2 regions of the Halobacillus naozhouensis genome follow, and region 1 is predicted to be linked to the other one. Evidence: riboswitches for the same ligand, from Rfam matches in the RefSeq annotation. Region 1 holds a riboswitch; the other holds the start of a gene.
The links. Region 1 has a riboswitch for thiamine pyrophosphate ahead of thiW (energy coupling factor transporter S component ThiW). Riboswitches for the same ligand answer to the same signal wherever they lie in the genome.
Positions count from the first base shown of each region.

Region 1 (16,194 bases):
TGGGGTCGAATGAGGTTAGAAAGCCGGATACGGAGCGCCACTGTTTTATTTTAAGCCATTGTCTCGTTCGAACCCCTTTTTGGTAAATACTCTGCTTGCGTTTGGCCACAATTCCTTCACCTAAATGAAGGTGGAGAAGTTTATGGATATCTGATTTATGTTCAAAAACTTCCACCATTTGAATAGACGGATAATTGATAGTATTGATGAGGTGATTAAGCTGATTTTTTCTTTCTGTAAAAATGGATGAAGTCAATTTGTTTCCAGCTTCGAGAATATCAAATGCCATAAATGTGGCTGGTCGTTTTTCGGCAATACGGTTAATAGTCGTTTTGTTCTTCATCCGTCCTCGTTTTTGAAGAAGAGGGAAATTTGCCTGATAAGGGGTGTTGAGAATCACGATCTCTCCGTCAAGCAAAACAGGCAGTTGATCAGGAGGATTCGCTTCTTTTGCCGCTTTAATGATTTCGGGAAAACGGTCCGATAAATCCTGGCCGTTTCTACTTATGAGTGTAATACTGCTTTCTGTCCACTTAAGGAACGCTCGAAAACCGTCATATTTCACTTCGTACACCCATTCATTTCCCATAGGAATATCTACAGACAATGTTGGCAGCATTGGTTTAGACAAGTCAATCACCTTCTTTTCTATCCTTTATTTTGATCGACTCGATAGCTTTTAGTCATATTTTTTCCCAGAGGGTAAAAGCTAATCAAAAAGGAGGGAGACAGTAATGCATACAATGTGGAAAGGGTCGATTAGTTTCGGTCTTGTTAATATTCCGATCAAGCTTCATGCAGCTACTGAGAATAAAGATATTAAATTGCGTCAATTACATGAAAAATGCAAGTCTCCGATTGAGTATAAAAAAAGGTGCCCAGTCTGCGAAGAGGAAGTGAAAAATGAGGAAATTGTAAAAGCTTACGAGTATGCTAAAAATAAATTTGTCGTTCTTGATGACGAGGATTTAAAGAACTTAAAGAAGGAACAAGAAGACAAAGCAGTGGAAATTCTTGATTTTGTTAAACTTGAAGAAATTGACCCCATTTATTTTGACCGCAGCTATTTTATTTCACCAAACAGCGGTGGTAATAAAGCTTATGGCTTACTGAGAGAGGCTCTTGAAGATACGGGGAAAATTGGAATTGCTAAGATTATCATTCGCTCGAAAGAACAACTGGCTATATTAAGAGTGTATAAAAATACATTGCTTATGGAGACCATTCATTATCCGGATGAAGTCCGTGATGTTGGAGAGGTGCCAAACGTGCCTGAGCAAACAGATTTAAGTAATAAGGAAATGAAGACTGCTGTCGCACTGATTGATGAACTTACGGCTGAGTTCGAACCAGAAAAGTACACGGATGAATACCGCACAGCTCTTCTTGAGCTTATTGAAGCTAAACGAAATAATGAAGAAGTTACGACAGCTAAAGAGAAAAAACGTCCTGATAATGTGACAGACCTTATGGAAGCCTTAGAAAAATCACTGGATGAATCGAAAAACAAAAAGAAAGTGGCGCCTAAAAAGGCAGCCCCTAAAAAGAAAACGACCAAGAAATCATCTTCAAAGAAAAAATCGTCATAACCCCTCGTGTAGAAGGTTTTTGTCGAACGATTACCTGTATTTTAGCGCCTGAATGTTGTATAATTAAATACAGAGCCCATTATTGAAGGATGTATGAATGGGCGTTCGATCGAGGAAAAGCAGAGATAATGATGAAATCTGCCAAAGTCTCTATAAGCCATTGAGGGACTTTTCTTAGTCAGGCTCAGGAAAGCTTAGTGAAAAAACAGGTTTCACATAAAGGGTTTTATATCCGGCTCTGGAAGAAGTGATCCGACAATCATTAATGGAACAATAGAAGAGGTCATACAGCGTTTCATAGTATGCTCTCTTTTTTTGTACAATGATATCTGAAAAATCTGAACTATGATGGCATATGTATATGGAGAGGAGAATGAATCGTGAGTGAGCTAATATCTTTAAGAAGAATTTGGAAGGCGAAGCAGCGGGTTGCAGGATTAGTTTTACAAACCCCCCTTATATACTCAGATGCTTTATCTAAACATACAGGAAATCAGGTGTATTTGAAACTTGAAAACCACCAGCCTACAGGAGCTTTTAAATTAAGAGGGGCTGCTAACAAGATCCTTTCTCTGTCTAAGGATGATCAAAAAAAGGGTGTGGCGACATTTTCAACGGGAAATCATGGTATTGCGGTCGCCTATGTCGCAAAGCAGCTGGGGATTCGCTCCATAGTATGTATTTCTTCTCGGGTACCGAAAGGGAAAGTGAACCGCCTGAAGGATCTAGGTGCGGAAGTTGCTGTCGTGGGGGAAAATCAGGATGATGCGGAAGACTACTGCTATCGATTAGAGAAGGAACAAGGTGTTTCGGTCATCAAGCCATTTGACGATCTTGAGGTCATTGCTGGGCAGGGCACGATTGGAATTGAAGTGTTGGAACAGTGCCCTGATATAGATGAAATCGTAATTCCTCTCTCAGGAGGAGGCTTGCTTTCGGGTATTGGCTACACGTTAAAGTCGAATGATTCGTCCATTCAGGTGACGGGTGTATCGATGGAGAAGTCAGCGGTCATGCATGAAAGTTTGAAGCAGGGGTATCCCATCAAAATAGCTGAAACGCCAACACTGGCAGACAGTTTATTAGGCGGAATTGGCCCGGATAATCAGTACACTTTTCAATTAACGAAGCAATACATGGATAATAGCGTGCTTATATCCGAGAAGGCGATTGCAGAAGGGGTATTGTTTCTGCTCGAGCATCATAAAATGGCAGTAGAAGGAGCAGCGGGGGCGGTGATCGGAAAATTGTTGTCAGAGAAGCAAAAAGGAGACGGTCGTGTCATTGTAGGCGTTGTCAGCGGTAATAATATCGATCATGAAACGGTGAGTGAGTTGTTAAAAACTAGATAAGCTTGCGGGGTGTGATAAATGGGAATAACCGTTAAGGATGTCTTACAGTTACCCGTCATGAAACCAGCAAAAATTCATGTCGGAAATGAGCGGATTGAAACGAGTCAGGTAGAGTGGATTTCAGTTATAGAAACACCTGTAGAAAACTTTGTTCGTAAAAATGAATTTGTTCTTAGTACTGGAGTCGGGTGTGGCGACGATCCAGATTGTTTAGAAGTTTATGTGAAGGATGTCATCCATTCAGGCGCATCTGCGCTCGCGATTGCTACTGGACGGTATATCTTTAAAATTCCTGATCGCATCCAACAACTCGCTCTTGAGCAAAATTTCACCATTATTGAAATCCCGTGGAATGTACGATTCGGTGATATTTTGCAAGATGTATTAGCCGAAATAAGCAAAGAGAAAGAATTTGAACAGAAACAGGCGGAAAGTGTTCGGCAGGAACTCATTAACTGTGTGTTAAATGGCAAAGGTCTGCAAGAGATAATGACCATTCTCTTTCAGTATTCGAAAATTCCTGTGGCCATTAGTGATCATAACAAGATAGTCAGGGCGAATTATGACTTTGATCAGCGGATGATTGACGTTCTAAATGGGGTGGAAGAAGGAGACTATGAACTTATCCCGACTGAGGAGACCCCGTTTCGCGACCATCCTCTCTATCATTACATTGAAGAATATAAAATTGGGGAACAGTTTTGTTATCAGCTTACCATTCTATCCAATTATAAAAAGCAAGGCTATCTGCTATTTCAGCCAAGAGATAATGAAGAGTTAACCTGGCCTGTCTTAAATATATTGGAACATGCTCTAACGGCTTGTGCCCTCTATTTTGTAAAAGAAAATGCCATTGAAATGACGGAAATCCGGCTTAGAGATGATTTTTTATTAGATTTAGCGAAAAGTGAAGTGGAAGTAGATAAACAAATGCTGTCCAAGGCTCAACTACTTGGCTACGAATTAACCTTGCCCTACATTTGCCTTGTGGGGTCAATCCGCTTTAAGAAGAAAAATAATCAGATAGAGAAAGCCGGGGAGCAATCAGTCTTATCTTCCTCGATGAACAGCCGGAATTATTACATTCAAAAAGAGGTTACTCATGCGGGCGATGTATTAAAACGTCGGACCATGACTACGTTTGAAGATGGGGAAGTTATTGTGTACCTAGAAGCAGATGACCACCCTTATATGGAAACGAGCAACCAATTCCTCGACCTTATCGAACGTAGATTAAATGAATTACTGGCGGGCATTAATATTTCCTGGGGAATATCTTTCCCTAAGAATGGAGTCTTTGTGTTTCATCAAGGGTACGACCAGGCGGTGACCGCTTTAAATATCGGCAAGCAGCAACATGAAGATGGGAATCGGACCTTCTTTAGCGATACCCGTATGAACAGGCTCCTCATGGCCCTTTCCCATGAAAAAGAAATTGAAAACATTGTCAAAGACACGTTACAACCGCTGATTCTGTATGATCAGAAACGTCAGGCAGATCTTATTCATACGTTTATCGTTTACAATAAATACAATAGTAATGTCAGTCAAACAGCGAGGGCCCTGATGTTACATCGGCAGTCATTACTCCACAGATTGCGCAATATTGAACATTTGACAGGCTTATCGTTGTTAAATGCAGACGATATGTTTTTACTGGAACTTAGTGTAAGGTTATGGAAGCTGAAGAAGGTGGAAGAAGAATAACAGGGAGTTTTACTAAAGAATGATTCATGATGACATTCGAAATATTCTCTGTTATGATAAAAGCAACCAAGTGAATAGTTTTGATACATCAACTACTAGGGGGGCCCTAATACGGGCTGAGAGAAAAGCGCAAAAGCTTTTCGACTCTTATGAACCTGATCTGGTTAAGACCAGCGGAGGGAAGTAGTCAGAAGAAATTTCTTATGACTTTATCCGTTCGAAGCCAGGTCCCCCGGGATCTGGCTTTTTTCATGTTCACTCCCCTTCTAAGAGAGGAGGGAAAATATGAATCGAACTCGACTATTAACGACCATGGCTGTATTTGTAGCTATCGGAACGCTTGGTTCGCAAATGCTCTGGTTTCCAGCTGGAATAGCTAAGGCTTATCCTGTTCAACATGCTGTCAATGTTATGGCTGCCGTCACGCTTGGTCCAATTCCGGCCGTTGTGATTGCCTTTATGATCGGCCTGCTTCGCAATCTGCTTGGACTCGGAACTTTGCTTGCGTTTCCAGGAGGAATGATTGGAGCTTTGCTAGCGGGTTACTTTTACAAATGGTCTGGAAAAACCTGGACAGCTGCAGCGGGTGAGGTGATAGGGACTGGATTTATCGGTGCTATGCTCTCCGTGCCTTATGCCAACTTTCTAATGGGAAGTTCTGCGGGGGCATTAGCCTTCTTGCCGTCCTTTCTCATCAGCAGTACAACTGGTGCAGTGATCGGTTGGTTCGTAGTATCAAAGGTTCGTCAAAACCATGCAATTCCTCAAACAAATCTATAATCTTCGGAAACTACTAGGGGTGCAAGTATGCTGAGATAAGGAATTTCCCTTTATCCCTTTGAACCTGATCTGGCTAATACCAGCGTGAGGGAAGTAGCCTCATCTCAAAGCATCTTTCAGTGGCTTCCTATAATCTAAGGAGGCAAATTCTATGACATTTACTGAAACATTACGAAAAGAAAATAACGAACTATTTGAAGCCATTTTTCGCCATCCATTTGTTGATGGTATTGGAAAAGGTGAAGTACCGCAAAAAGTATTGGCTCATTATATTAAGGCTGATTATGAGTATTTAAATGCCTTTATGCACGTTTATGGTGTTGCAATATCAAAATCAACTGAGCGCCGTGATATGGGCTATTTCAGTGAACAAGTCGGGTTTGTGCTAAACAGTGAAACCCACCCTCATCACAACTTTTGCGATGTCATCGGTGTAGGTTATGACGAATTGCAAGGTTACCCGCTGCCGCCAACAGCTGATCATTATGTTAAACACATGATGTATCATGCTCAAATGGGAGGGCTCGGAGAAATTCTCGCTGCCTTGCTTCCGTGTCCATGGACTTATCTCGAAATCGGCAACCATTTGATGAAAAAATATCAGCCAACACCTAATCATACGTTCTACCCGTGGATAGATTTCTACGCAAATGAGGAGTTTGATACGCTGTCCATGGCCATGCGTGAACGCCTCAATGAGCTGGCCGAAGAGGCTTCAGAAAGTGAGCTGAAACGGATGAAGGATGCCTTTCGCAAGAGCTGTCAGCTCGAGTTAAACTTCTGGGAAATGGCGTACACTTGTGAAGAATGGCCGACAGGAGAGGCGGTGACCTCAACATGAATCAAGCGGCTTGTGCATTAACGATTGCCGGCACGGACCCAAGTGGCGGTGCGGGCATTCAAGCTGATTTAAAAACATTTCAAGAATTAAAAAGCTATGGCATGAGCGTTATTACCTCGGTTGTCGCTCAGAATACGACAGGGGTGAAGGATATCCACGACATGCCTATTGATATGCTAAAGAAACAATTAGAAGCCGTTTCTTCAGATATGCCCATTCATGCGTTTAAAACAGGAATGATAGCAAGCATTGAAATGATGAAGGCCATCAAGAGTTGGCTGCCAGCAGTCGCAGCTCCATATGTCATGGACCCTGTAATGATGGCCCAAAGCGGCGACCCTTTGATGGAAGAGGAGTCACGCTTGTGGCTTCGTGATAATTTGCTGCCTTACACAACACTCGTCACGCCAAACATTCCTGAAGCGGAGGATATTATAGGTGAGTCCATACAAAGCATCGAAGATATGAAAGAAGCAGCTGAGCAAATTGTTACGAGTTTCGGAGCAAGTGCTGCCTTAGTAAAAGGGGGGCATAGAAAAGGCCAAGCCATAGATGTTCTATTTGATGGTTCTGACATTCATACTTTTTCAAGTAAGCGAATTGATACAGAAAACACGCATGGAACAGGCTGTACGTATTCTGCTGCTATCACTGCCCATTTAAGTCACGGCACATCTCTTATAGAAGCTATCGAACAGTCCAAGTATTTTGTTACGGAAGCGATCCGACATTCGTTTGAACTTGGTCAAGGAAGCGGACCAACGAACCACTTCGCAACAAGGGAAGAGGTGTTTAATAAATGGCTGTAAATGTGGTTTCTAACGTGCGGAATAAACAGCCGCTCATTCATCATTTAACGAACCAAGTGGTGATGAATTTTAGTGCCAATGGTTTGCTGGCTTTTGGCGGGTCACCTATCATGGCTATGGCGATGGAAGACGCAGCTGATATGGCAAATTTATCGGACGGTGTATTAATTAATATGGGAACACTGACAGTGCCACAGGTCCAATCCATGATACTGGCTGGGAAAGCTGCAAATAAGAAGGGAATCCCAGTAGTGATTGATCCTGTAGGCGTAGCAGCAACTCCCTTTCGTACGAAAGCTTTTGATCAAATTGTAGCAGAAGTACAACCTGCAGCTATTAAAGGAAATGCAGGCGAGCTCTCTCACCTCATAGGCATTCCTTTAAAAACGAAAGGGGTAGACTCTATTGATTCAGGAAATCCAGAGGAGATTGCCGTTAAAGTTGCGCAGGAATTTGATACTTTAGCGATTGTCACTGGTGAAGTTGATGTGATCTCAAATGGAGAAGAGACAGTCTTCAATGAAACAGGAGATGCTTTATTATCTAAAGTAACTGGAGCGGGATGCTTGCTGGGATCCATTGTAACGGCCTGTCTGTCAACGGATGGCACGCCTCTTCAACAGGCTTATGCTGCCGTTAAATTTTATGGGCTGGCCGCGGAATGGGCTGCCTCGAGGCCTGGAGTGGAAGGTTCCGGGACTTTTGCCGCTTGTTTTATTGATGCTCTGGCTATGGAAGTCTCACAGCTTGAGGATTTTCTTCATGAATCTTAGAAAGAGATTGAGGAAATATCTTATTATGGGCAGCCAGAATTGTCCCCGTGACCCAGTAAAAATTCTAGAAGAGGCAATTGCCGGTGGGATAACGGCATTCCAATTTCGGGAAAAGGGCCTAGGTTCGCTTAAGGGTGAGGATAAGCTGTCGCTTGGCCAGAAACTGCGCAAGCTTTGCCGGCAGCATGATGTGTTGTTTATTGTAAATGACGATAGCGTTTTGGTAGATCCTTTGGAAGCGGATGGAATTCATGTGGGGCAGGAGGACATGAGCGTTAAGCAGCTGCGCTCGACTTTTCCTAATAAAATTATCGGTTTATCCGTATCAAATGAAGCTGAGTTGAAAGAAAGCTCAGTCGATGTCGTTGATTATCTGGGTGCTGGTCCGGTATTTGGAACGTCAACGAAGCTAGATGCGAAAGTGGCTGTTGGAGTGGAATGGATTGAGAAATTGAGAGGGATGTATCCTGATGTTCCGCTAGTTGGAATTGGAGGGGTTACAGTTCGAAATTCCGGTTTGGTGCTTGAAGCGGGGGCGGATGGAGTATGCGTAATTTCTGCTATGACGTATGCTGATGATGTTCGTGATGTCGCGAGTCGCCTCTAGGTGCTCACCGCCGGATTGGCTGGTGAACGCCAATAAAACGCTTCTGAGCGCAAATAACAGCGTTAGCAATTAGCATAAATACAGGAAGGCTACCGTGTAAGCACGGTAGCCTTCCTGTATCTACAGCGACTTTAAAAAGGAGTGAACTTTATGATTGAATTTTTCTGTCTCTTCTAAAAATGGACAATGGCAGCTATCCTCAAATACCTCTAGGCGTGAATTGCTGAGTTCTCTGTGCAAATGCTGCCCAGCAGCGACAGGAATAAGTTTCTCCTCCTTGCCGAAGCAAAGTAAAGTAGGAACTGTAATTGATGAAAGATATGGTCTGCAGTCAATCAATGACTGATCAAATAAAATAGCACTAGCCGTTGTTGCCGGGAGTTTTGTTGTTTCTGCAAGCATCCACTTCATATTTTCTGACGACACTTCTTCTTTAAACATAAGAGGAATGAATCCTGTCAGCAGTCCTTTTTGATCCGTTTGGAGATCACGCATCATACTCGTTAACGTCGGCAGGTCAAAAGCCCCGATTTCGAAATCTTCCCATTTAAAATCAGAGGCTAATTCATCAACAATTACGGTCGCCTTAATATTGTCTTCACCAAATTGGCTAATATACTCCCAAATCACGAAAGCCCCCATAGACCAGCCTAACAGAGTGAGATCTTTAAGTTCCAAATGTTCGATAAATTGCTTTAGATCACGGGCATAGTTGGCGACTGTGTGACCGGAGTCTATCGGTGAAGACTGACCGTGTCCTCTAAAGTCCAATGTTATAGTTTGATACCCTTCACGGAAATAGGGGACTTGCTTTTGAAAAAAACGGCTGCTCATCCAAACTCCATGTAATAATAAAACAGGTTTTCCTTCTCCGGCTACTTCATAATATAATTCGGCTCCATCCTTCAGTTTCATATATGGCATTTTGATCGCCTCCCTGTATAGTTTATCAACGGTACTAAATAAACATGTCTAGTTCGTTGTGAAAAGATAGATCCCTTACTACTTCTATTTGCTCCTCCTGGATACCTTTTTCATGGCTCGAGATGTGATTGAATAGACTATTTTCGAAAATTCAATGATAAAATGTGAATAATTTGTGTCTTTTTTGAGAAAAGTTTGTTACAATTATAATAAGAATACGTTTACATGGGATCATATAAATAAGGAGATGGATATAATGGGTATTGTGCTTATGTTTTTATTAATTGCAACGGTTGCCCCATTTGTATTTATTCATTTGAAAAAGACAAAGTTAGCTATAACTCAAACCATTTTGCTTGTAGGAATGTGGGTGTACTTTTTTGAGACAATGTTCATTTCTGCTCCCTCAGCATTTTCGATTACATGGTCAATGTTTTATTTGAGCCTAATTGTTGCTGAAGTAGCCTGGGTGATGTTTATTATCCAAGTGGCGAATTCACATGAAAAACCCCGCGAAGCCGTAAAATATTAAAACTATATAAAAAGCCCACTTTTCAAACAAAGAAAAGTGGGCTTTTTTAGGTTTATTTTGTAAGGCCTATTGCCGAGGTTGCACATAGAACAGTTGAAGTAATGCCTGTAAGAAAGCAACGCCCGATATGATGGCTAATAATGGTTTGAAACTATAATCTGAATACAGGGTTCCCCAGAGTGTGAAAGCAGCTAGGATAATACATAGGGTAAAGCTTACTACATGCTTCCAAGGGAAACTGCCTGAATCCTGATTATATTCATTGTAGAGTTGTTTGTTTTTTTCCAATCTAATCACCACCGTGGGATATTAAAGTTGCTATACTATAAGGCTTGATTCTATAACCAGGAGCAAACTTAATGACTAGAATGTTCCTGATGCTGTTCCTGTTGTTGGTGCTGCTCATGTGGTTGATGCTTATTATGGTCATGGCCAAATGACATGGTAAAGAGAGAGCCGGCAACGACAATAGCTGCCAGGACAAATCCATGAAACATCATATTCCATGGCACGTGGCCATTGTGGCTTTCTGATTCCGTCATGTGCATGAACATAAATAACTGAATACCAGCTTGAATGACAGCCAAAATCATAATTGATGTGATAATCCAAAACGTTGATAAGTCTGATCTAAGAGCAGCCCAGGCAGCCAGTAATGTTAAGACTAAAGACAAGACGAAGCCAACAATGTGCTGAACAGGAATACGTTTGTTATGTTCTGCCATGTTAAACCACCATCCCGATCAAATAAATGCTTGTAAAGAGGAAGATCCAAACAACATCAAGGAAGTGCCAATACAAGCTGATAATAAAGAATTTACGGCTGGTAACAGGTGTTAACCCGCGTTTTGCTATCTGGATCAATAAAAGGATTGCCCAGCCGATTCCCAAGGTTACGTGCAACCCATGGGTACCAGCTAACACAAAGAAGCTGGACCAATAAGCACTGGACTGTAATGTGGCCCCTTCGTGCGCATAGTGAATGAACTCTTCTATTTCCAAACCGATGAACCCAAGGCCCAAAGCTAATGTTACAATCATCCACGTTATGAGCCCTTTCTTAGAACCCCGTCGCATTTCATGAATCGCTATACCACAGGTGAAACTGCTTGTAAGCAATAAAAAGGTCATAATCAACACGGAGCCAGGTTCGAACAGTTCCGATGGCAACGGGGCTTCGTCTGTTCGACCGAACAATACAGCATAGGTAGCAAAGAGTGTTGAAAACAGAACTATTTCAGCTCCGAGGAATATCCAAAAACCAAGAATATTCATTTGACCTTGCTGTATACGGTATTCCAACGGGCCGGATTTTAATTCATGTGAGCTCATGTTACAACCTCCTTGCTTTGCGTTCGGTACGCTTGATTTCGTCTACTTCAACATGGAATCCGTCGTCATAGTCAAAGGAACGGACGCCCATCATGACTATGACGCCAATTAAGCCGGCAATAGCCATCCACATCCATTCAAAAACAATTCCGAAGCTTGCTATAAACGCAATTCCCATCATAATAATTGGTTGACCAGTATTGCTTGGCATATGAATCGGCTCAACTTTTTCTTCATCGAAAGTCGTTTCACCTGTTTCCTTCATTTCTATAAAGGCATCGTGCGAGTTTACATGAGGAACAGTCGCGAAATTGTAAAACGGTACTGGAGTTGGAGTAGCCCATTCCAGTGTGCGTCCATCCCATGAATCACCGCTCTTTTCACGCTCGCTGTAACGATAACTATAGTAAATGTTGTAAACGAAGATGGCAAAACCAAGTCCCATACCGAAAGCACCTACAGTCGAAATGACGTTAAGGGGCATCCATTCTGGGATAATGGTAAAGACTCGACGCGGCATACCATCCAGCCCCACGAAATATTGTGGGAAGAAACAAACATGGAAGCCAATAAGGAAGAACCAAAAGCTAATTTTACCAAGTTTTTCATTAAGTTTGTGGCCAAACATTTTCGGATACCAATACACAAGACCTGCGAAGCAGGCAAATACGGTTCCAGCTATAAGCACATAGTGGAAGTGTGCCACTAGGAAATACGAATTGTGGAACTGGTAATCGGCTGCAGCCATACCCAGCATAACACCCGTAACCCCCCCGATTACGAAACTTGGGATAAAGGCAAGTGCCCATAGGTTGGCTACTGTAAACTGAATTTTCGACTTGTATAGTGTAGCGAGCCAGTTAAATATTTTAACACCAGTTGGAACCGCGATCAGCATTGTTGAAACAGAGAATACAGAGTTAACAAATGCTCCGGCCCCCATCGTAAAGAAGTGGTGAACCCATACAAGGAAACTTAATCCTGCGATAAGGATCATCGACCAAACCATGGCCTTATAACCGAACAACTGCTTGCGCGCAAATGTCGCAATAACCTCTGAGAAGATACCAAAGGCAGGCAAAATAACAATATAAACTTCTGGGTGTCCCCACATCCAGAACAAGTTAGCCCACATCATCGGTAAGCCTTCGCCGGTTAAGGTGAAGAACTGGGAACCAAATACTCTATCAATTGTCATTAAAGCTAATGCAACAGTTAGAATAGGAAAGGCAAAAACAATAATAAACGCTGTTACGAGTGTTGACCAGGTGAAAATTGGCATTTGAAACATTTTCATTCCTGGAGCACGCATTTTAATAATCGTAACCATAAAGTTTATCCCCGTGGCCAGTGTTCCAATCCCTGATAACTGGAGACCCATCAAATAAAAGTTCTGTCCTGGACCAGGACTCATTGCTGCACCAGCGAGCGGTGTGTAACTGGTCCAACCGGCATCTGGAGAACCGCCGATTACGAAAGATATATTAAATAACATGGCCCCAAATAGGAACGACCAGAAACTTAAGGCGTTCAAGGCCGGAAATGCTACGTCTCTGGCACCAATTTGCAAGGGTACGATCACGTTCATTAGACCGATCAAGAATGGCATGGCCATAAAAATGATCATGACTGTTCCGTGAGTTGTAAAAATTTCATTATAGTGTTGCGAGCCTAAGAAGTCCATACCGGGAAATGCTAGTTGGACACGCATCATTAGGGCGTCCATCCCACCTCTGAACAACATCGCAAGAGCACTGAGTATATACATAATACCTATCTTTTTATGGTCAACAGTAGTTAACCACTCACGCCACAACCAGCCCCATCTTTTAAAGTAAGTTAGAACAAAGATAATAGCAGCTGTAACCAGTACGATGGAAACCATCCCTGCATAAATGAGCGGTTCACCCGTGACGAAAAATTCATCTAATTGCATAATTCCTCACCTGCTTTCTTTCTATCACTCTTCATCTGTAGCATCAATTTCAATATCCTCGCTTTTCAGATGTAATTCTTTTTCATAAGCTTCCTCATGACGTTTGATCGCATAGTCCATTCCGGCAAGTGTACCGTGATTTACCCATTGTAAGTGGGTGGAGGAAAAGGTCCTCTTGTCTGTTAACCCAGGTTTAAGAAGCTTATTATATTGGTCCTGAGTAAGCTCAGGTGCATTTTGTGCCTGTTTTACCCAGTTGGAAAATTCCTCGCCGCTTTCTGCATAAACCTCAAATGTCTGAGCTGCAAAACCTTCGCCTGTAAAGTTTGCGTTTCGGCCATCATAGACTCCTTGCTCATCGGCTTGCAGGAAAAGCGTGTTTTGCATCCCGGCCATATTGTATTTTTGTCCGCCTAAAGCCGGAATCCAAAGTGCTGCCATCGAATCGGCAGAGGCCAGTTTGAATTCGATTGGACGATCAGTAGGAATATGGAGATAATTGACTGTTTCTATGTTTTGTTCCGGATAGCTGAAAAACCATTTCCAATCTGCAGATGTCGCATGGATGACGAGCGGTTCTTTGTCAGTTGACGACTCAGGTGGTTTTTCAAGATCGAATAATGTCTGTACGGTTGGTACGGATAAGGCTGCCACAATGATAATCGGAATAACTGTCCAGATAATCTCAATCATTGTGTTTCCGTGAAGGTGCGGATTATAGTCTTTGTTTCCTCGCCCTGGACGGTCACGATATTTAATGACAATGTAAGCGAATAGGACAAAAACAACCACTACGATCACGAGCATAAACCAGATTGAATACATAATCAGGTCTTTTTGACTTTCTGCGACAGGACCTTTTGGATTTAGGACCGTCAATTGACTACAGCCGCTTAATAGTAGCACGAGGCTTAGTGGCAGCATAGCCAGCCATTTTTTAATATGCCGTTTGTTGCGTTCCACTTGGCAATACACTCCTTCTCACAAATATATTAAAAGGGATGGATGTTCTAGTTTATCAATTACTGGGGATAGTATAGCAAATAAAGCTTACACCGAGACATTGTTAAATAAATTGTCATATAAAAATCACGATTTCTATTCAATTTTGACACAAATTATTCAAAGTTAAGGGAATTGCACAGTCTGCCTCCATAATGGTGTAGCCATAATAGCTTTAATCTATTACCTGAAATGGAAAATGGACGCGATAGCGCCCATTTAATAAGGTACCGGAATTGAGTTCCCCCAAGAGTCATAGGAACGAGAATAATTCAGGTTTGTTTAGTTTGTCAAGCTTCTTCTATTCTTTCATTAATTCAATGTGTGCAAACTTTCCGCCGCCTGTTTCAAATTGATTGCCTGGCTGTACAGAGATAGTAGAATGAAAGATCGGTCCGTCCACCACAAATGTATGGAATTCTCCATTTTCACCACAAGGGTCTACACCTGGTGGCAATGAATTAATAAAGTTTTTATCAACCATACACCCTGCCTGGTCAGCCGTGAGTTGTTCTGTGTCAACAGCTGTAACGATAGCTTTAAACCCTGCTGAGATAAACTCCTCTGCAATGGTAGTGGAAGCTTTTCCCCATAATGGATATAGCCCTGACATTCCCGCTGTGGAAAGTAGACGATCCCGATAATCTTTTATATCTTCCAAAAATAAATCCGCATAAACAATGGTATAAATCCCCTCTGACTTAAACTGCTTAAACTTTTGTTGAAGTGTCCGTTCATAAGTACTGTTATCTGCCATTGGTGGCAGCGGCACGTCATATAAAGGAAGTTCAAGTGACTTAGCTTGGGCCTGAATGAACTCTCTTCGCACCTCGTGTACGGGCAGTCTTCCGCTCGCTTGAGAAGTGGTCGACAACAGTCCTCTAATGCGATAATTACTATTATTCATTAAATAATAGAGTGCCAATGTACTGTCTTTTCCCCCACTCCAGGAAACAATAACATTCTCCATCCAAGACCTTCCTTTCCTGACCTTTTATATTATCTCTTATCTTGAATCATACAGCTTTTGAACGAGCTGGACAAACCGGCTTTTTCCGACCTTCCTAAATTGTACAATGTGGAATATTGAATTTTCATACATTTTTTACATTACATAATAAAGGCCTATTGAATACAATGAATGTAATAGTCATTCAAATATTCAGATAATGGCGGGAGGGAAATACATGTTGCTTCCATTTGATATTTTGGAATATCAAAATCGTCTTAAGGAAACAAAGAATCGCATGGATGAGAAAGGGATTGAGGTCCTGCTGATTACTGATCCAGCTAATATGAATTATTTATCTGGTTACGATGCCTGGTCGTTTTACGTTCATCAAATGCTTGTCATTATAATTGATGAACCTCAACCTATATGGATTGGACGCTTCCAGGATGCAAACGGGGCCCGGGTCAAGACATGGATCTATGATGAAAATATCATCTCATACCCTGATTACTATGTTCATTCAAGTGTTTATCATCCAATGGATTTTATCTCAGAAATATTAACTCAAATTGGGCAGGGAAATCGTCACATAGGTGTTGAGATGGACCAATATTATTTTACGGCAATGTCTCTTGAGCGATTAAAGCAGGGAATGCCTAACGCGAAATTCCAAGATGCATCGGTACTCGTCAATAGAGTTCGGATGGTTAAATCGGATCAAGAAATTGAATACATGAAGCGGGCTGCCACGATTGCAGATCTGGCCATGACCAAAGGAGTAGAAAGCATCCGGGCAGGCGGGCGAGAGTGTGATACGGCCGCAGAGATCTATTATCATCTGGTACGGGGTACACCTGAATTTGGTGGTGAATATCCAGCCATTGTTCCATTGCTTCCTACTGGTGACCATACGTCGATTCCTCATCTGACTTGGACAGACAGACCTTTTCTTGAAAATAACGCGGTAATCGTCGAACTGGCAGGATGTTATAAACGGTATCATGTGCCGCTAGCTCGAACGGTTTCGATTGGAGAGCCTAGTGAAAAGTTAAAGCATT
Region 1 covers NZ_CP121671.1:4,007,506-4,023,699, reverse strand. The annotation lists gene ligD (DNA ligase D) at 1-631, opposite strand, end outside; gene ku (non-homologous end joining protein Ku) at 735-1,589, shown strand; gene P9989_RS20535 (pyridoxal-phosphate dependent enzyme) at 1,970-2,941, shown strand; gene P9989_RS20530 (PucR family transcriptional regulator) at 2,960-4,648, shown strand; TPP riboswitch at 4,736-4,847, shown strand; gene thiW (energy coupling factor transporter S component ThiW) at 4,934-5,428, shown strand; TPP riboswitch at 5,434-5,537, shown strand; gene tenA (thiaminase II) at 5,580-6,269, shown strand; gene thiD (bifunctional hydroxymethylpyrimidine kinase/phosphomethylpyrimidine kinase) at 6,266-7,078, shown strand; gene thiM (hydroxyethylthiazole kinase) at 7,069-7,851, shown strand; gene thiE (thiamine phosphate synthase) at 7,841-8,458, shown strand; gene P9989_RS20500 (alpha/beta fold hydrolase) at 8,579-9,382, opposite strand; gene P9989_RS20495 (spore morphogenesis/germination protein YwcE) at 9,639-9,914, shown strand; gene qoxD (cytochrome aa3 quinol oxidase subunit IV) at 10,271-10,639, opposite strand; gene qoxC (cytochrome aa3 quinol oxidase subunit III) at 10,641-11,246, opposite strand; gene qoxB (cytochrome aa3 quinol oxidase subunit I) at 11,248-13,182, opposite strand; gene qoxA (cytochrome aa3 quinol oxidase subunit II) at 13,207-14,106, opposite strand; gene P9989_RS20470 (Dph6-related ATP pyrophosphatase) at 14,486-15,154, opposite strand; gene P9989_RS20465 (M24 family metallopeptidase) at 15,372-16,194, shown strand, end outside.

Region 2 (16,194 bases), 1.2 Mb from region 1:
GTGAAAAATATATCGATGGGCTTTCGATGCTTTGGAATGTTAATCTTGGGCATGGCCAGCAAGAGCTTGCGGACGTGGCGAAAGAACAGATGTCTAAATTGGCGTTTAGCTCGTCCTTTGCCGGATACTCTAACGAACCAGCGGTAAGGTTAGCCGAAAAGCTTGCATCTCTGGCTCCGGGGGATTTGAATTCCGTATTCTATACGTCTGGCGGTTCGGAATCAAATGATACCGCTTTCAAATTGTCTCGTTTTTATTGGACCTTAAAAGGCAAGTCTGAAAAAACAAAGATAATCGGGATCAAACAGGCCTACCATGGGGTGACGATTGCGGCTCAAACTGCTACTTCGATTCCGTTGTTCCATGATTTTTCCGGTTCAAAAATTTCCGAAGTATTCCATGCCAATCCGCATTTAACGAATTGTGAACGTGGCGATAAGAGTGATCCTAATTATGAAGGATGTATACGGGATATCGTTGAAAAAGAGGGAGCAGACACGATTGCTGCAGTCATTATCGAGCCTGTCCAAGGATCGGGCGGTGTTCATGTACCTCCCGAGGGCTATTTGGAAGCAGTCAGAGATCTGTGCGATGAATTCGGTATTTTGTTTATAGCGGATGAAGTCATCTGTGGTTTCGGACGTACGGGAACAATGTTTGGTGTGGAAAACTGGGGAGTTGTACCTGATTTGATGAGTGTGGCTAAAGGGATTTCAAGTGGGTACTCTCAGTTAGGCGGTGTTCTTATCAAGGAAAGCATTCGCGACGTACTCGTTCAATATGATCAAGTTCTGGCTCATGGATTCACTTACAGCGGTCATCCCACAGCTTGTGCGGTTGCATTAAAGAATATTGAAATTCTGGAGCGCGACCAAATTGTTGCCAATACGAAAAATATGGAGTATGAACTCAGGGCAGGATTTGAATATTTGCAGGATAAACATCCTACCTTCACAAAATCAAGAGCAGTAGGATTATTAGCTGGTTTTGAGCTATATGCCGATCGTGACAGTGGCAAACCATTCGATTCAACGATTCTTCCGTCGGCGGAAGTGGTAGAGGAATGTTTTAAACGTAAACTAATTCTAAGAGCACTTTCTTCAAATGTTGGAAGGAATATCGTCGCCATCGCCCCGCCGTTGATCATAAACAAACAACAAATTGATGATATGATCAATATTTTAGACGATTCTATCACTGTGTTTGAAAAGAAATTTTGTTAAACCTGGAAAACTAGTAACTGGAAGGGGCCGTAATTCATGATTAAGAAGTTGACACTGCAAGGTTCTCCAAGGGAGATAGGCAGGCAGCATGGAAGTCAAGGGAAAGCGGAAGTGCATAAGAGTTTAGAGACATACGAAAAACTATTCCACGGATATAAAGGCATCAACTGGGGGGAAGCCAGGAAAATTGCTCTTGAGCATTTGCCAGCGATCAAACAATATGATCAACAGCTGATTGAGGAGATGCAGGGGGTCGCTGAAGGCGCAGGGGTGGAATTTGAAGATATTCTGGCTTTGAATGCCCGTAGTGAAATCGCCTTAGCCAATTATAGAGGAGCGAATTTTTCCGATGGTTGTACAGCTATAGCTGTGACAGCCCCATTAACGACAGATACGATCGTTGGACAGAACTGGGATTGGAAAGCTGAACAAAAGGAAAGCCTTCTGCTGCTTGAAATTCGTAGTGAAACAAAGCCAGTGATCACTATGGTGACCGAGGGAGGCATCATTGGGAAAATCGGCTTTAACTCCGCGGGGGTTGGTCTTTGCTTTAATGCCCTGTTGACGGATAAAAAGTCGAATGAAATTCCCATCCATCTCGGGTTACGGAGCGTATTAAATTCTAGCTCTTTACATGAAGCTATTTCTAAGATCAAAGGCGGCCAAATAGCTGCTGCTGCAAGTTTCTTAATTGGAATCGACGAAGGAAATGGGCAAGGCATGGCATTAAATGTAGAGGTTTCCCCATTTGGTATTGATATGGTAGGGGGAAATGATGGGAAGTTGGTCCATACTAACCATCTGGTCTCTCCAATTCTTAAACAGAACTTAAAAGACATGAGTGAATTTGTCTTTGATGATTCAATGATCCGTAAGAAGCGGGCCGAGCAGTTAATCGACACTTGGATTGCCAGACAACACCCTATTCATGAAGAGACGTTTAAAGAATGGCTTTCGGATCACTTTAATGCACCGAATTCTATCGATCATTATGAAAACCTGCGCGCCCCTGAGCATCGCCGCATGGAAACCGTGTTTTCGATCATTATGAATCTATCAGAACGGAAAGTATGGCTTTGTGTCGGACACCCGTCAGACGCACAATTTGAAGAAATAAAGTAAGGAGGGATCAAATGCTCTATATCAATGGAGAATGGAAGCCATCAATCACTGGAAATACTATCGAAGTTTTTAACCCAGCAACGGGTAAGCTGATTGACAAAGTAGCAGCAGGCGGCCGCGAAGAGACGATCGAGGCTATTGAATCAGCTAAAGCGGCTTTCAAGAAGTGGAAAAAAGCACCTGCCCAAGAACGTGGCATGTATTTAGCGCAGATATCTGCAAAAATGAGAGAGAAGGCAGACGAGATTGCTGAAACGATTACACTTGAAATGGGGAAGCCTTTGCCTGATGCAAAGCGAGAAGTACTGGGGGCGATCAATTATGTGGATTGGTACGGAGAAGAAGCGAAAAGAGTGTACGGGGAAACCATTCCGGCTTCGCAACCTGATAAACAGTTGATGGTCCTCAGACAGCCAATCGGTGTAACGGCTGCGATCACGCCCTGGAATTTCCCAGCGTCAATGATTACACGCAAGATTGCCCCGGCAATCGCGGCAGGGTGCACCGTTGTGTTGAAACCGGCACCCTCTACGTCGATATCAGCCATCAAGGTGTTCGAATGTTTTCATGAGGCCGGATTACCAAAGGGTGTAGCCAACCTAATCCTTGGTCCAGCGGAGGAAATTGGACCTGAATTGACCCAGCATCCTGACGTTCGTAAGCTGACATTCACGGGCTCAACTGCTGTCGGAAAAAAATTACTCCGGGATTCAGCGGATACCGTTAAAAAAGTTTCTATGGAGCTTGGCGGGCATGCGCCGCTAATTGTCTTTGAGGATGCTGATATCGATGCTGCCGTAAAAGGTGTTTTACTGACGAAGTTCAAAAATTCTGGCCAAACGTGTATTAGTACCAATCGTGTATATGTAGCAGAAAGCATTGCAAATGCATTCAGTCAAAAATTAGCTCAAAAAGTATCCGGGTTAAAAGTAGGGGATGGAATAGAAAACGGGATAGATATCGGTCCGCTTATCAATGAGCGGGCGTTAGAGAAAGTCGAAAGTCATGTGGAAGATGCACTTCAACATAATGGAGAAATTCTTTGTGGTGGGAAAAGGTACGTGGATAATGTACCGAATGGCCATTTCTATGAGCCAACTGTCATCAATTATGCTAATGATGACATGAAAATAGCTCGAGAAGAAACCTTTGGACCCGTGGCTCCGATATTTACGTTTAAGGATGAAGAAGAAATCGTTAAGCGAGCCAATCATGATCGGTATGGACTCGCTGCTTATTGCTTCACAAAAGATTTAGGTAGAGGTCATCGAATGATGCAAGAGTTGGAATACGGCATTGTTGGAATCAATGATCCGGCTCCAATTGTCACTCAAGCGCCCTTCGGTGGTATGAAAGAAAGCGGTATGGGAAGAGAAGGTGGTAAGTCAGGAATTATGGAGTATTTGGAAGAGAAGTTTGTCTCTATTCATACGGGTAAGTAAACAAGAAAGGGGCGAAAGGCTATGTCAAACATCAACTTAAACAGGTCAGAGCAAAAAATCGTCATCCGTAATACGACAGAAGGGGATTTAGAGGAAGTCGCAGCCCTGTCAGATCAAAGTTTCGGTCCGGATATTTCCTTTAAACGGGAACACTTTGCCAGCCAATGTGAGCTTTTTCCAGAAGGCCAAATTCTTGTAGAAGTGGACGGGAAAATTGTAGGCTCATCCTCAAGTCTCATCGTTAATTTTGACGAGTACAAAAACAATCATTCCTATACAGAAATCTCAGATTACGGATATATCCGTAACCATAACCAGGATGGGGTCAATCTTTATGGAGTCGAAGTTTGTGTCCACCCTGATTACAGACAGTTAAAACTAGGACGGCGTTTGTATGAGGCTAGAAAAAAACTTTGTAAGGATTTGAATTTAAAAAGTATTGTGATCGGCGGCCGGATTCCCAATTATCATAAATACGCTGATCAATTATCGGTAGAGAAATACGCCGACCAGGTCATAGAGAGAAATATTTACGACCCAGTAATGACCTTTCAATTGAAAAACGGCTTCGTGTTAAATGAAATTATTCCTGGTTACTTGCCAGGGGATAAGGAATCTCTAGAATATGCGACTTCCATGGAATGGCATAACGAGGATTACACTCCTGAATGATAGGTTCATATAATGCTATCCGCAATTTCTGTTAAGGTGTAATCCCCAACCATTAGGGAAGAACCATTTAGGCTTTGGGCAGAATCATAATGAGTTTAGTCAAAATTTTGAAGCTTATGGGCTGTATTAGTCATCCTAAAGCACAATTTTAAAAATCAAAAAAGCCCAGATAATTGGGTCATCCAATTATCTGGGCTTACCAAATCATGCTACTTGAAGTTTTCACTAATATATTTGATGATTTTTCCGATTTCCTTCGGGTGAGGGCGGCCGAAGGGACTTGTCTGCCGCTGTTGATAGAGAAGATTGCCTCGATCATCTGTCAAAAAGTAAGCAGGTTCACCATGTGTGCCATGATCTTCATAGGGATCTTCTGTGCCATGATAGTAGACATCATATTGAGCTAAAACAGTTAGATCTCCGTCCGATAATACCGGAAACGAAAGCCCATGTTTATCAACCATCTTCCTCAAACTCTGACTATTATCTGTAGAAATAGTGGTTATTTTTACTTTTTTATCTTCAAAATGATGCTTGCTTTCTTCAAATTCCTTTAATTCTGTCATACAAGCCGGGCACCACGATCCTCTGAAATAGATAAGTAAATGCCAGTACCCCTCATTGGCCTGACGATATTCTTCAAAGGTATAATCTTCGCCTGAAACAGCCGGCAATGTAAAGTTAGGGACTTTTTCTCCTAATTTAAACACGCTCATAGGGAGCCTCCTTTATTATTGGTTATATAACCCCTATACCCGTTTTGACAACATTTAAATAGTGGAAGAATAGTTAATCTCCAAAAAACCTGATCGTATTTTGGTAGAGCTGGTAGTGAACTTCGTCTAACGCCATCCCCTTCACCTTACTTATGGTAACTACTGATTTATGAATCATTTTTGGATGAGTAAGTTCATCTTTGAAAACTCCTTCAAATGGCCAGGGTCCATCGGTCTCGACCATCATCAACCGCAGGGGGTATTCCTTGATAAGTTGCTGAATTTCGGATTCATACAAGCAATCAGGTGTCACAGAAATAAAGTACTGGTTGTTAATCATACGCTGGATCGTTGGAGATGAACCTTTAAACCAGTGGAAGTGAGCTTTATGAAAATCATAATTTTCTAGTACATCACAAGCAAGATCAGCATCCTCATAAATAGCATGGAGAATGAGGGGTTTGTTCAGTTTAACGGCTAGCTGAACGAAGCTTTCAAGCAGGTCCATATAAGGCTGCAAATTGAGTGAAGGATCTTCTTTTCGTAAATAGTAAGGGAGGCCGACCTCTCCAATCGCTGTGATATTTTCTTTGTGTCGATCAATAAGCGAGAATAGCTGCTGCAGTTCTTGTTCGTTAGGCAGCTCTTGCTCCGGGTGAAATCCGATGGCTGGTTTGACTCGTTGATCCTGGTGAGCTAACTTCAAATTCGTTCGTGCCGATGTTGCGTGGTTCGAGACTGAAATTAAATGATCGATATGAAATGTTTCCAGCTCTTTTAAAATCTGCTCTCGTGCTTCATCACTATACATATCGAGATGAATATGGGCATCAATAATACGCTGCGTCATGAGAATTCCCTCAATTCATTATAGATTGTTTTTTTCCATTCTAAGAATTCATGAGTGAGCATTAATGATTCTTCCCTTGGCCGTTTGAAGGGGATTTTGAACTCTCTTTGCACATATGCAGGTTTATTTGATAATACAATAATTCGGTCTGACAAAAACAGGGCTTCTTCGATATTGTGGGTTACAAATAAAATCGAGCGTTTATAGTGTTCCCAAATTGACATTAGCCATTTTTGCATTTCGAGTCTGGTAAATTCATCGAGTGCAGAAAAGGGTTCATCTAAACAAATGAGTGATTGTGGGCTGAGCAGGCTTCTTATAAAGGAGGCACGTTGTTTCATGCCGCCTGACAGCTGGCTTGGATAAGCGGACTCGTACCCGCCCAGACCGGCTTTATCCATCATAACCCTGGCTGTTTCTGTATCACGCTTCCCAGCAATTTCAGCCCCTAACAGCACATTATCAAGAATCGTACGCCAGGGAAGAAGGGAGGGGCTTTGCGGCATATAGCTGATAGCTCCCCTTTTTCCAGTAATTCGTTGACCATCGAGATAAATGTCACCCTTTTCAGGAGGATAGAGACCTCCAATTAAATGAAAGAGCGTACTTTTCCCACTTCCTGAAGGTCCTAAAATGGAAACAAATTCAGCCTCATCAACATGAAGGGAGAGGTCTTTAATAATAGATTCGGAACCAAATGATTTGGATAATTGCTCAATCGATAACTTAGCCATCTTGTTGATCACCGCCTTTTGATTGCCACTTCGTAAGAACCTTCTCTACCTTTGATATCACTCCAAAGAACAGCAGACTTAACATCATAATGAAGAAGATTGCCACAAATACACGGTCTGTACGAAAGGAAGAAGAGGCTAGTGTCATGTAGACCCCGATTCCTTCATTCGCTCCCAGCCACTCGGAAATAACGGCTCCCATAACACTATAGGTTGCTGAGATTTTTAACCCGGAGAACATGGAAGGGATGGCATGAGGCCATTGTAATTTGCGAAAAATCTGTCCCTTTGATGCGCCAGCCATTTTCATGTAATGGATGAGCTCTTGGTTTGTTTGCCTTAAGCCGTCCATCGTGGCAACGGCGATTGGAAAAAAGCAGACGAGTACGATTACGATGACTTTTGGAAGCCAGCCAAAGCCGAACCAAATTACGAGCAAGGGGGCAAGCACGATGATCGGTATGTTTTGCGATAAAATGATCAACGGATAAAAGGCTTCCCGTAAACTCGGGATCATGTGTAGGAGGATGGCTACAAGTAATCCGAAGCTTGTGCCAATTACAAAACCCAGCAACGCTAGCTGGATTGTTGAGAACAGGTGATGAGAGTACTGATCCCAGCCGTTTATGGCTTCTTGCCAAATCAAGGAGGGAGCGGGCAATATCCAGTCGGGCACCTCAAATAGCTTGCTGCTTGCTTCCCATAGGATAAGCAGAAGGATGAGGACCAACCCTGGTCTCCACCCTTTATAAATCAGCTTTTTCATTAACGATACTTCTCCGTAAGGGAGTCCATAGAAGTTCCGTTTGGCTGGTAAAGCACTTTAATTTGTGAAATGACGTTACTGGCACCTTTCTCGACCATGGCTTCATTTACCTTTTCTATCAAAGGTAAAATCTCTGCCAGGTTACCTTCAATCGTTGTTTCAAGAGGATGCACCTTATAGTTTAATCCGGATTCATGGATCACGGAGATGGCGTGATCGACATAAGGGATGACATCTTCTTCATCTTTCGCCTTTGGAAGGATTTGTATGCTTACGAGTGAATTAGTCATGCTATTGTCCTCCTATTAATCTTTTATTTTTCGGGTAAGAATTTATTCGTGAAGGCTTCCTTAGCTTTCAACTTCTTATTAAGTAAATCATGGTTGTACATCCATTCAGCATAATTCTTCCAAACTTCTAAATCCTGCTGTCCCCAGCGTTTCGCATCGGCTTGATATTTAGGCGACAACCATTCTTGGCTGGCGTGAACGAGTTCCGGATCCAGGTCAGGCACGGCTTCGATTAATAGATCTGCTGCTTTGTCTGGATGATCGATGGCAAACTGATATCCTTTTGATACAGCGGCCATAAAGGCTTCAACGGTTTCTGGGTTATCGGCCATCATACTTTCACTTGTCGTTAAGATGGGAGTATAGTAATCTAGTTTTTCAGAGTAATCGGTTAAGTACATCATGTTCAATTCTTGACCCCGAAGCTCAGCCTCTACACCTGTCCAGCCATAATAAATCCAGGCGAAGTCGACGTCTCGTTTAACAGCTGTGAAAAAATCAGTATTCCCCATATTAATGATGTTAACTTTCTCAACATCTGCATTTTCCTTTTTCATTAATGAAGAGAGTACAGCTTTCTCGACAGGCGCGCCCCATCCACCGTATGTTTTACCTTCAAAGTCTTCAGGTGATGTGATGTCTTTCTCTTCAGGTGAAGCGAATCCTGAAGTGTTGTGCTGGATAATCGCTCCAATCGAGACAATCGGGATCTCTTGAATACGAGCTTCTGTCACCGTTTCCTGTGCACTAATGCCGAAGTCTGCTTTACCAGAGGCCACGAGTTGGTCTGCCCCGGCTTCCCCCGGGAGCATAATCTCAACATCTAAGCCTTGTTCTGCAAAGTACCCTTCAGCTTGAGCCACATAAAGTCCAGTATGGTTTGTGTTGGGTGTCCAATCGAGTACAAGCTTTACTTCCTGCTTTTTATCTCCGTTATGAGCCGTGTTACTTTCTTCACCACTCGAGCAGGCGGCTAATACAAGTAATGTACTAAAGAGTAATAAAAGCTTTTTCATCTGGTTTCCTCCTAAAAAAGTGATGGTATGTTAACGCCAAGTTTAATTGGAAGCAGGGATTTTAGAGCATGAAAAAAGCACCCTGGTACCATACCTAGGGTGCATATCTACTAATAAACGAAAGTTCGTTTCATATGTTTCCTACGCTGGTTTAAACCAGATCAGGTTCCAAGGGTCAGCATCTTTTACGGATACAATCTCAACCAGCTAAACTGGTCCCCCTACATTCAATCTATACATTTTTGTTAACACGTTGTCTTTTAAACTGTGCCATAGATGCAGGTAATTATCAAGGGGGGGTGAGATATATAGGGAGAATAGTTAGTTTAATAAAGTTCGTTTCAAAAAAGTTTACAGAATTCGGAATTCGTTTATACATAGGGCAAGGAGGCGATAGAAAATGAGTAAAGGAAAAGGATATTCAGATAAAGTTAAAGGAGCTGTAAGCAAAGCAAAAGGTGAAGTGAAGGACCAGGTAGGAAATGCTGCAGATAACAAGAGAATGCAAAATGAAGGGAAGAAGGATAAGTTGAAAGGGAATGCTCAGAACGCATCAGGCGCTCATAAAAACAGAGAACAGTAGTAAAACCAATGTTTCTATTGGCGATATAATACGATCTAAGGTGAAAGAAATTGGGTTTGATGCTTCTAAGGCCGAACAATTAGAAGAGGAATTAAAACCGCTCGAGCAATCGAGCGGTTATTTTAATGGGATAAGATGGCTTTTCCAGAGGGATTCGCACTTAATCATTTATCAAAACGGACTAATTATCAGAAATGTAATTCAATTGTTATGTTTGTATTATTTCTAATTCTGCACGTCTAAATAAGTTGATTCCATTGGCTTTATTATATTACAAACAACGACCTCTAAATAATAATTAAGGAAAAACATGTAAATATTCATTCTTTATGAATGAAGCCAGGTTTTAAGTATTCATAAAGGTGTTATTGTGCACTAAAGCAAATTAATGATGTCGTTTCGAGGATTAACTTTGAAAGGAGAATCAAAAATGAGTGTGCAAAAAACTGCAGATAGTTCTAGTCTCGCGGAAGTCATTGACAGAATTCTTGACAAAGGAATTGTAATAGATGCGTATGCACGAGTTTCCCTTGTAGGAATAGAAATTCTGACGGTTGAGGCCAGAGTGGTAATCGCAAGTGTGGATACATGGTTACGGTACGCCAATGCGGTTGGTTTACTGCGGGATGAAGCGCAAGAGGAAGGCATGGTGAAGCAACAAGGTGAGCGTGATACTCAATTCAGCTTCTAACCATCCAACCATATCAAGAAAAAATTGAAAGAAGGTGAGTCTAGTGGCAAATCAAGAAAACAGCGAACAGCAAACCATGCAACAGAGCGAAGAGCAGCAGACAGACCAGAATAAAAATCAGCAGGATCATGAGCAGAAATCTACTGAGTCTGCAAACTCTACGAATCTGGCTTTAATTGGCGGGGTAGTCGGAGCTAGCATGGGACTGTTGGCAAGTCCCGAAACAGGCAAAAAAGTAGCCGGTCGTATCGGGCAGTCTGAGGTATTCAAGGGTGCGAGCAGAGAACTCCGAAGAACTGCACAGGAAATCATTACTGAGCAGGCTATGATTACGTTAAGGCAAACAGCCGCAGGATACTGGGGTAAATACGAAAACAAATTGCTGAACCATGGCCAGGAAAAAGAGAAATCAGAAGAAGACAGAACGTCAAGTACAGAAACGAGTGAACATGATGATTCTGAGCAGTACAAGGAACTGAAAGAGGAAAATAAACGCCTAAATGAAAATCTTCAACGGATTGAAGAGAAATTAAATGCATTGCTGGAGGCCAAAGGATAAAACCATAAGTCACCCTTGGAAGGGGGGATTTAATGAGTGCTAAACCTATGAAGAAGGCCGTAGGGAAGGCGGCAAAGAAAGCAATCAAGAAAGCTCCTTCTGAATGGAAGCAGAAGGCTAAAGATGAACTTCAAAATAAAGCCACTGATAAAGTGGAAGAAAAAGTTCAATCAAAAGTAAATCAAGCTTCTGAGAAATTGGCTGAAGTGAAAGAGAACAATGCCCATAACGTTCATGGGAAAGCAGAAGATGCAAAAGAAAAGGTTCAGGATGTATTACTGTCAGTCCGTGACAAGCTTGGAAACGTAAAAGAAGCAGGGGAAGAGTTTCAGAAGAAAATCTCCTCAAGTAATAAGAGGGACAAGGTAAAAGGTGTTGAGAACCTTAAAAGTGTCTCAGATATAAAAAGTGCAACCAATATTAAAGGACCATCTGAAGTAAAAAAGTCAACGGATTTGAAATCAGTAAACAACATTAAAAAAATAGGCTGATTCTTGACTTTAATTTTGAAAGGAGAATGTAAAGTGGCTGTACAAAAGACTGCTGATAGTTCCAGTTTAGCTGAGGTAATTGACCGTATTCTTGACAAAGGAATTGTGATTGATGCGTATGCAAGAGTTTCTGTAGTAGGAATTGAAATCCTTACGGTTGAGGCCAGAGTCGTAATTGCCAGTGTTGATACGTGGTTACGTTATGCTGAAGCTGTAGGTCTGCTGCGAGATGACGTGGAAGAAGAAGGGCTTCCTGCCCAACCGAATGAAAGAAATGCACAGTTTAGTATTTAGGAAAAATGTGTATGAGGGAACTCGCAACAATTGCGGGTCCCTCCACTTTTACTATGAACCACGTGGAGGAAGACTATGGAAATTAAAGAAATCATGCAGAATGTGAATAGTTTTTTTGCTGAACATGTAGCCCCGCCTCATAAAATTACTTCCGTTGAGAAGGCAGAGGAAGAAGGGTGGAGGGTTACGGTAGAAGTGATTGAAGAAAAGGAATATATGAAAAAGTATGCAAAGGACGAGATGCTCGGGACGTACGATGTTCTGGTCAATCAAGATAAAGAAGTCACCTCCTTTAAGCGAGTTGATATCCGATATCGGAGTAAGATCGAAAGCTAACAGAGGTGACTGGAGGGATGCCCTAAATGACAGTCCTAAAGGAGAAAATTAATCATGACTCAAAAGCGCTGATACAGGATACCAGGACAAAGAGTCTGCTTTCCCGTTCTTTAAGGTATTTAAAAGCAGGTTATCCGGTTCATTTTACGGGACCTGCCGGGGCAGGAAAAACCTCCCTGGCTCTGGCTCTCGCGAAGAAACGAAAGCGCCCAGTCATGTTGATGCACGGGAATCATGAGTTAAATAACAAGGATCTGATCGGCGACTTTACGGGTTACACAAGTCAAAAGGTTGTCGACCAATATGTACGATCTGTTTATAAAAAGGATGAAAATGTTACGGAAACATGGAGAGATGGCCGGCTGCTTGAGGCAGCTAAACATGGGTATACGCTAGTGTATGACGAGTTTACCCGTTCGAGGCCAACGACGAATAACATCTTTCTGTCCATTTTAGAAGAAGGGGTGATCCCTTTATATGGATCGAAATTAACGGAGCCTTTCGTCCGTGTACATCCTGAGTTTTCAGTGATTTTCACGAGTAATCCGGTTGAATATGCAGGTGTTTATAAAACACAGGATGCCTTATTGGATCGGTTGATTACGATTTCTGTGGATTATCAGGATCTTGATCGGGAAGCAGAGATTGTGTCTGAAAAAATAGGTGTCGAGGATAGTGAAGCAAAGGCGATTACGACTCTAGTGACGAAATTACGCCAGCAATGTACGAAGGCTGACAGTAAAGGACCGAGTTTACGCTCCTCGCTTATGATCGCAAGGCTGTCTTCAAAAGAAGATATTCCGATAGATGGGGAAAATGAAGACTTTCAGGAGTTGTGCCTGGATCTATTAAGTCATACAGTGAGCCGTTGCCTGGAAACTGAGCATCCTCTGCAAGAAGCTGAGAAGTTGATCCTCAATGAGTGCAGCAACGTATAAAGGATGAAGGTAAAGGAGAGAGAACAATGGATCAACAAAATGAAACAGGAATTTATATTTTCTGTGGAATTCAAACGAATCATGACGAGCAATTCGGGACAATTGAACTGGAAGGGGAACGAAGGGAAACATTTACGATCCCTTATAAAGATGCTGCGATGGTTGCGGCTGAAGTTCCGATGAAGATTTATCATCCCAACCGGGAAAACTTGATGATGCATCAAAATGTGATCTCAAATGTGATGACCCACAATGATACGGTAATTCCGATTAGCTTTGGTAATGTTTTTCAAACGAAAGAAGATGTAGCCGTATTGCTCGAGAACTTGTACCCGCAATTTGAAAAGCTGTTTCCAGAAATCAAAGGGAAAATTGAGCTTGGTTTGAAAGTCATCGGGAAAAAAGAGTGGCTTGAATCGAGAGTTAATCAAAATCCTGAGGTAGAGGAAATGGCTCAGACGGTTCGCGGTAAATCCGAAGCGGCTGGTTATTACGATCGCATCAAACTCGGCGGTGCTGCACAAAAGATATTTGCAAGTATGCAGGATGAGTTGAAATCAAGCGTTTACACACCGTTAGAAGAAGCAGCTGAAGCAGCTAAAGCGAATGATCCGATTGGAGAGAAAATGCTTCTTAATGCCTCGTTTTTAGTTGACCGCGATAAAGAGGAAGCGTTTGATGAAAAGGTCAACGAAGCTCATGAGGAATGGAAGGATAAGGTCGAATTTAACTATACGGGTCCTTGGCCCGCATACAATTTCATCGATATCCGATTGACTGTTGAGGAAACCTGATGCTGCATAAATTGGTGACCGGGCCAATGAATATGGTTAAGAAAATCGGTGAAAAGGTGCAGGAAGAAGCCGACAAGGAGTTGTATGACCTTTCAACCATTCAACAGAAGCTGGTGCAGCTGCAAATGATGTATGAGTTAGAGGAAATTCCCGAAGATGTTTATAAAGAAAAGGAAGAGGAACTGCTACAACGATACGAAGTGGCTAAACGTAAAGAAATGGAACAGTGGGAAGAGCTGACGAAGCAAAAGGAAGAGTGAATAAACAATGGATAAGAAAATCTATTTATATGGCTTAATACCGGGAGCAGAAGCAGACCAACAACCGCTTCCATCCGCGGAAGGGTTTGATGGTGAAGGAACTCTTTACACCCTCCCTATAAATAATATCAATGCAGTCGTTTGTGATCTTGATCCAAATGACTATGATGAAGAATCGATTGAACAAAAGATTAATAATGATTTGGAATGGCTGCAGAAGAAGGCCTTTCATCATCATGAGGCCTTAACATTACTTTATAACAACTATACAGTGATTCCCCTGAAGTTCTGCACGATTTATAACAGTAAAGAGAGTTTACAACAATCGATTGAATCGAATGAAGATAAGGTTGAAAGTTCATTTCAATTGCTGCGGGGCAACGAGGAATGGAACTTGAAAATATATTGCGATGAAGACCAATTGAAGCAGCAAGTAAGCCAAAACAATGCTGCCATTGAAGAGAAGCGAAAGGAAATCAAGGAATTGCCTCCGGGACGACAATTTTTTGAAAGAAAGAAGATTGAGCATCTCATTGAAAAAGAGCTTGAGAAGGAAAAGGACCGTATTTGTGACTACGTTCATGAAGAGCTGAAAGACTTTTCGATGCACGCGGATGTGAAAAAAAATTGGGGTAGGGACGTCACAGGTCTTAAGGAGAATATGAGTTGGAACAGTGTTTACCTGCTTCCCACAGCTAGTGTGGAATCCTTTTTAGAAAAGGTGGAATCTCAGGAAAAGGAACTGAGTGGTTCAGGATTAAGGCTCGAGGCATCAGGACCATGGCCAGCTTATCATTTTTCCAGTTTTTCTTGAAATGAGGGGAATGGATAAATGTCATCACTTAGAGAAACCGTTGAAAACAAAGAGGTAGGACTCATAGATATATTGGATGTCATTCTTGATAAAGGAGTGGCGATTAAAGGCGATTTAATCATATCAATTGCCGGTGTGGACCTTGTGTATTTAGATTTACGAGTTTTAATTTCTTCAGTAGAAACACTAGTCCAATCTTACGAAAACGATCGAAGTGGTGTAACTTCAAACAACTTCGATGAGCAAAGGAGGGAGTTAGTCAATGCAACCGGCCAGCCAGACAAATGGACGGATTAACCTTGATCCAGATAACGCAGAAGATGGACTTGCCCAGCTTGTAATGACGGTGATTGAATTACTACGGCAAATTGTGGAACGACATGCGATGAGGCGTGTGGAAGGTGGTACCTTAACAGAGGAACAAGTTGAGGAACTTGGGGTCGCTTTAATGAATTTAGAAGAAAAAATGGAAGAATTGAAAGAGGTTTTTGGTCTTGACGCCGAAGATTTAAATATAGATCTTGGTCCTTTAGGAAATCTATTGTAAGACGGCATTCGAAGATATAAGGAAGTAGGAAAGGAGGCACCGAGTATGGCAGTTGAACAACCTATGCAATCTAGCACAATCGTCGATGTACTGGAAAAAGTGTTGGACAAAGGTGTCGTCATAGCAGGTGATATACGTGTCGGAATTGCTGATGTGGAACTTTTGACTATTAAAATCCGCCTCATCGTCGCCTCTGTTGATAAAGCGAAAGAAATAGGTATGGACTGGTGGGAAACAGACCCCTACTTGAGTTCAAAAGCTACAGAAAATAATCAGGCATTGGAAGAAGAAAACAAGAAATTAAAAGAACGGCTCGATGCACTGGAAAGTCAAATGAGTAACAACCGCTGGAATACTGCTGATCAAGAATAAAATTGGAGGGATCACTTATGGCTGAGCAAACGAATGAAACGAAGAATACAAACAACACAAACAACACAAACAAAGGCGGCCCTATCAGACGTGCTGCGACGGGTGGAATTGTAGGTGCGACCGTTGGTTATTTATCCACACCTAAGAACAGGAAAAAGCTGATAGCTAAAGTTAGCAAGGACGCTTTGAAGGGGCAGAGCTCGAAGCTTGGTAACATGGCTAAGGAAACATTTACTAGTATAAAAGATTCAGGTATGGAAAAATCAAGCAAAGCTTTTCAGAGTATGAAATCTTCTACCTCGAACTTTTTAAAGAAAGATCGGGATGACGTTTCTGAGGATGAGGAAGAGGAAAATACAGAAATTGCAGAGGATGTGGATACCGAACTTGAACTGAGTGAAACAGGGAATAAAGCTCATGAAAGTGACGATGAAGAGGAAGAGGACCGTGATTATCAGAACTTAAAACAAGAAAACGAGATGCTTCAAGAACGTCTTCAGAGTCTCGAAGAAAAAATGGACAAATTCCTTGAAATGAGCAGCACCGCTGCCGCTACCTCTGAGGAAGACGATGTGGAAGAACAAGAAGAGGATGTCGAGGATCAGGGTGAAGAACAAGAAGAGTCAAGGGACCAAGACGAAGAAAAAGAAAAAGAAAAAGCTTCCAAACCAACTCGTTCATCCA
Region 2 covers NZ_CP121671.1:941,444-957,637, forward strand. The annotation lists gene P9989_RS04825 (aminotransferase family protein) at 1-1,223, shown strand, start outside; gene P9989_RS04830 (C45 family autoproteolytic acyltransferase/hydrolase) at 1,260-2,345, shown strand; gene P9989_RS04835 (NAD-dependent succinate-semialdehyde dehydrogenase) at 2,357-3,787, shown strand; gene P9989_RS04840 (GNAT family N-acetyltransferase) at 3,809-4,459, shown strand; gene P9989_RS04845 (peroxiredoxin family protein) at 4,669-5,175, opposite strand; gene P9989_RS04850 (TatD family hydrolase) at 5,249-6,025, opposite strand; gene P9989_RS04855 (ABC transporter ATP-binding protein) at 6,022-6,759, opposite strand; gene P9989_RS04860 (ABC transporter permease) at 6,752-7,525, opposite strand; gene P9989_RS04865 (thiamine-binding protein) at 7,525-7,815, opposite strand; gene P9989_RS04870 (ABC transporter substrate-binding protein) at 7,839-8,831, opposite strand; TPP riboswitch at 8,953-9,064, opposite strand; gene P9989_RS04875 (CsbD family protein) at 9,232-9,414, shown strand; gene gvpA (gas vesicle structural protein GvpA) at 9,845-10,105, shown strand; gene gvpT (YtxH domain-containing protein) at 10,149-10,664, shown strand; gene gvpQ (gas vesicle protein GvpQ) at 10,697-11,155, shown strand; gene gvpJ (gas vesicle protein GvpJ) at 11,189-11,449, shown strand; gene gvpO (gas vesicle protein GvpO) at 11,525-11,785, shown strand; gene gvpN (gas vesicle protein GvpN) at 11,812-12,723, shown strand; gene P9989_RS04910 (GvpL/GvpF family gas vesicle protein) at 12,750-13,517, shown strand; gene P9989_RS04915 (gas vesicle protein GvpG) at 13,517-13,777, shown strand; gene P9989_RS04920 (GvpL/GvpF family gas vesicle protein) at 13,785-14,591, shown strand; gene P9989_RS04925 (gas vesicle protein) at 14,610-14,888, shown strand; gene P9989_RS04930 (gas vesicle protein K) at 14,854-15,138, shown strand; gene P9989_RS04935 (gas vesicle protein) at 15,184-15,510, shown strand; gene gvpT (YtxH domain-containing protein) at 15,528-16,194, shown strand, end outside.
Region 2: it holds a riboswitch for thiamine pyrophosphate, as region 1 does, so the genes downstream of both, P9989_RS04870 (ABC transporter substrate-binding protein) here and thiW (energy coupling factor transporter S component ThiW) in region 1, are expected to answer to the same signal.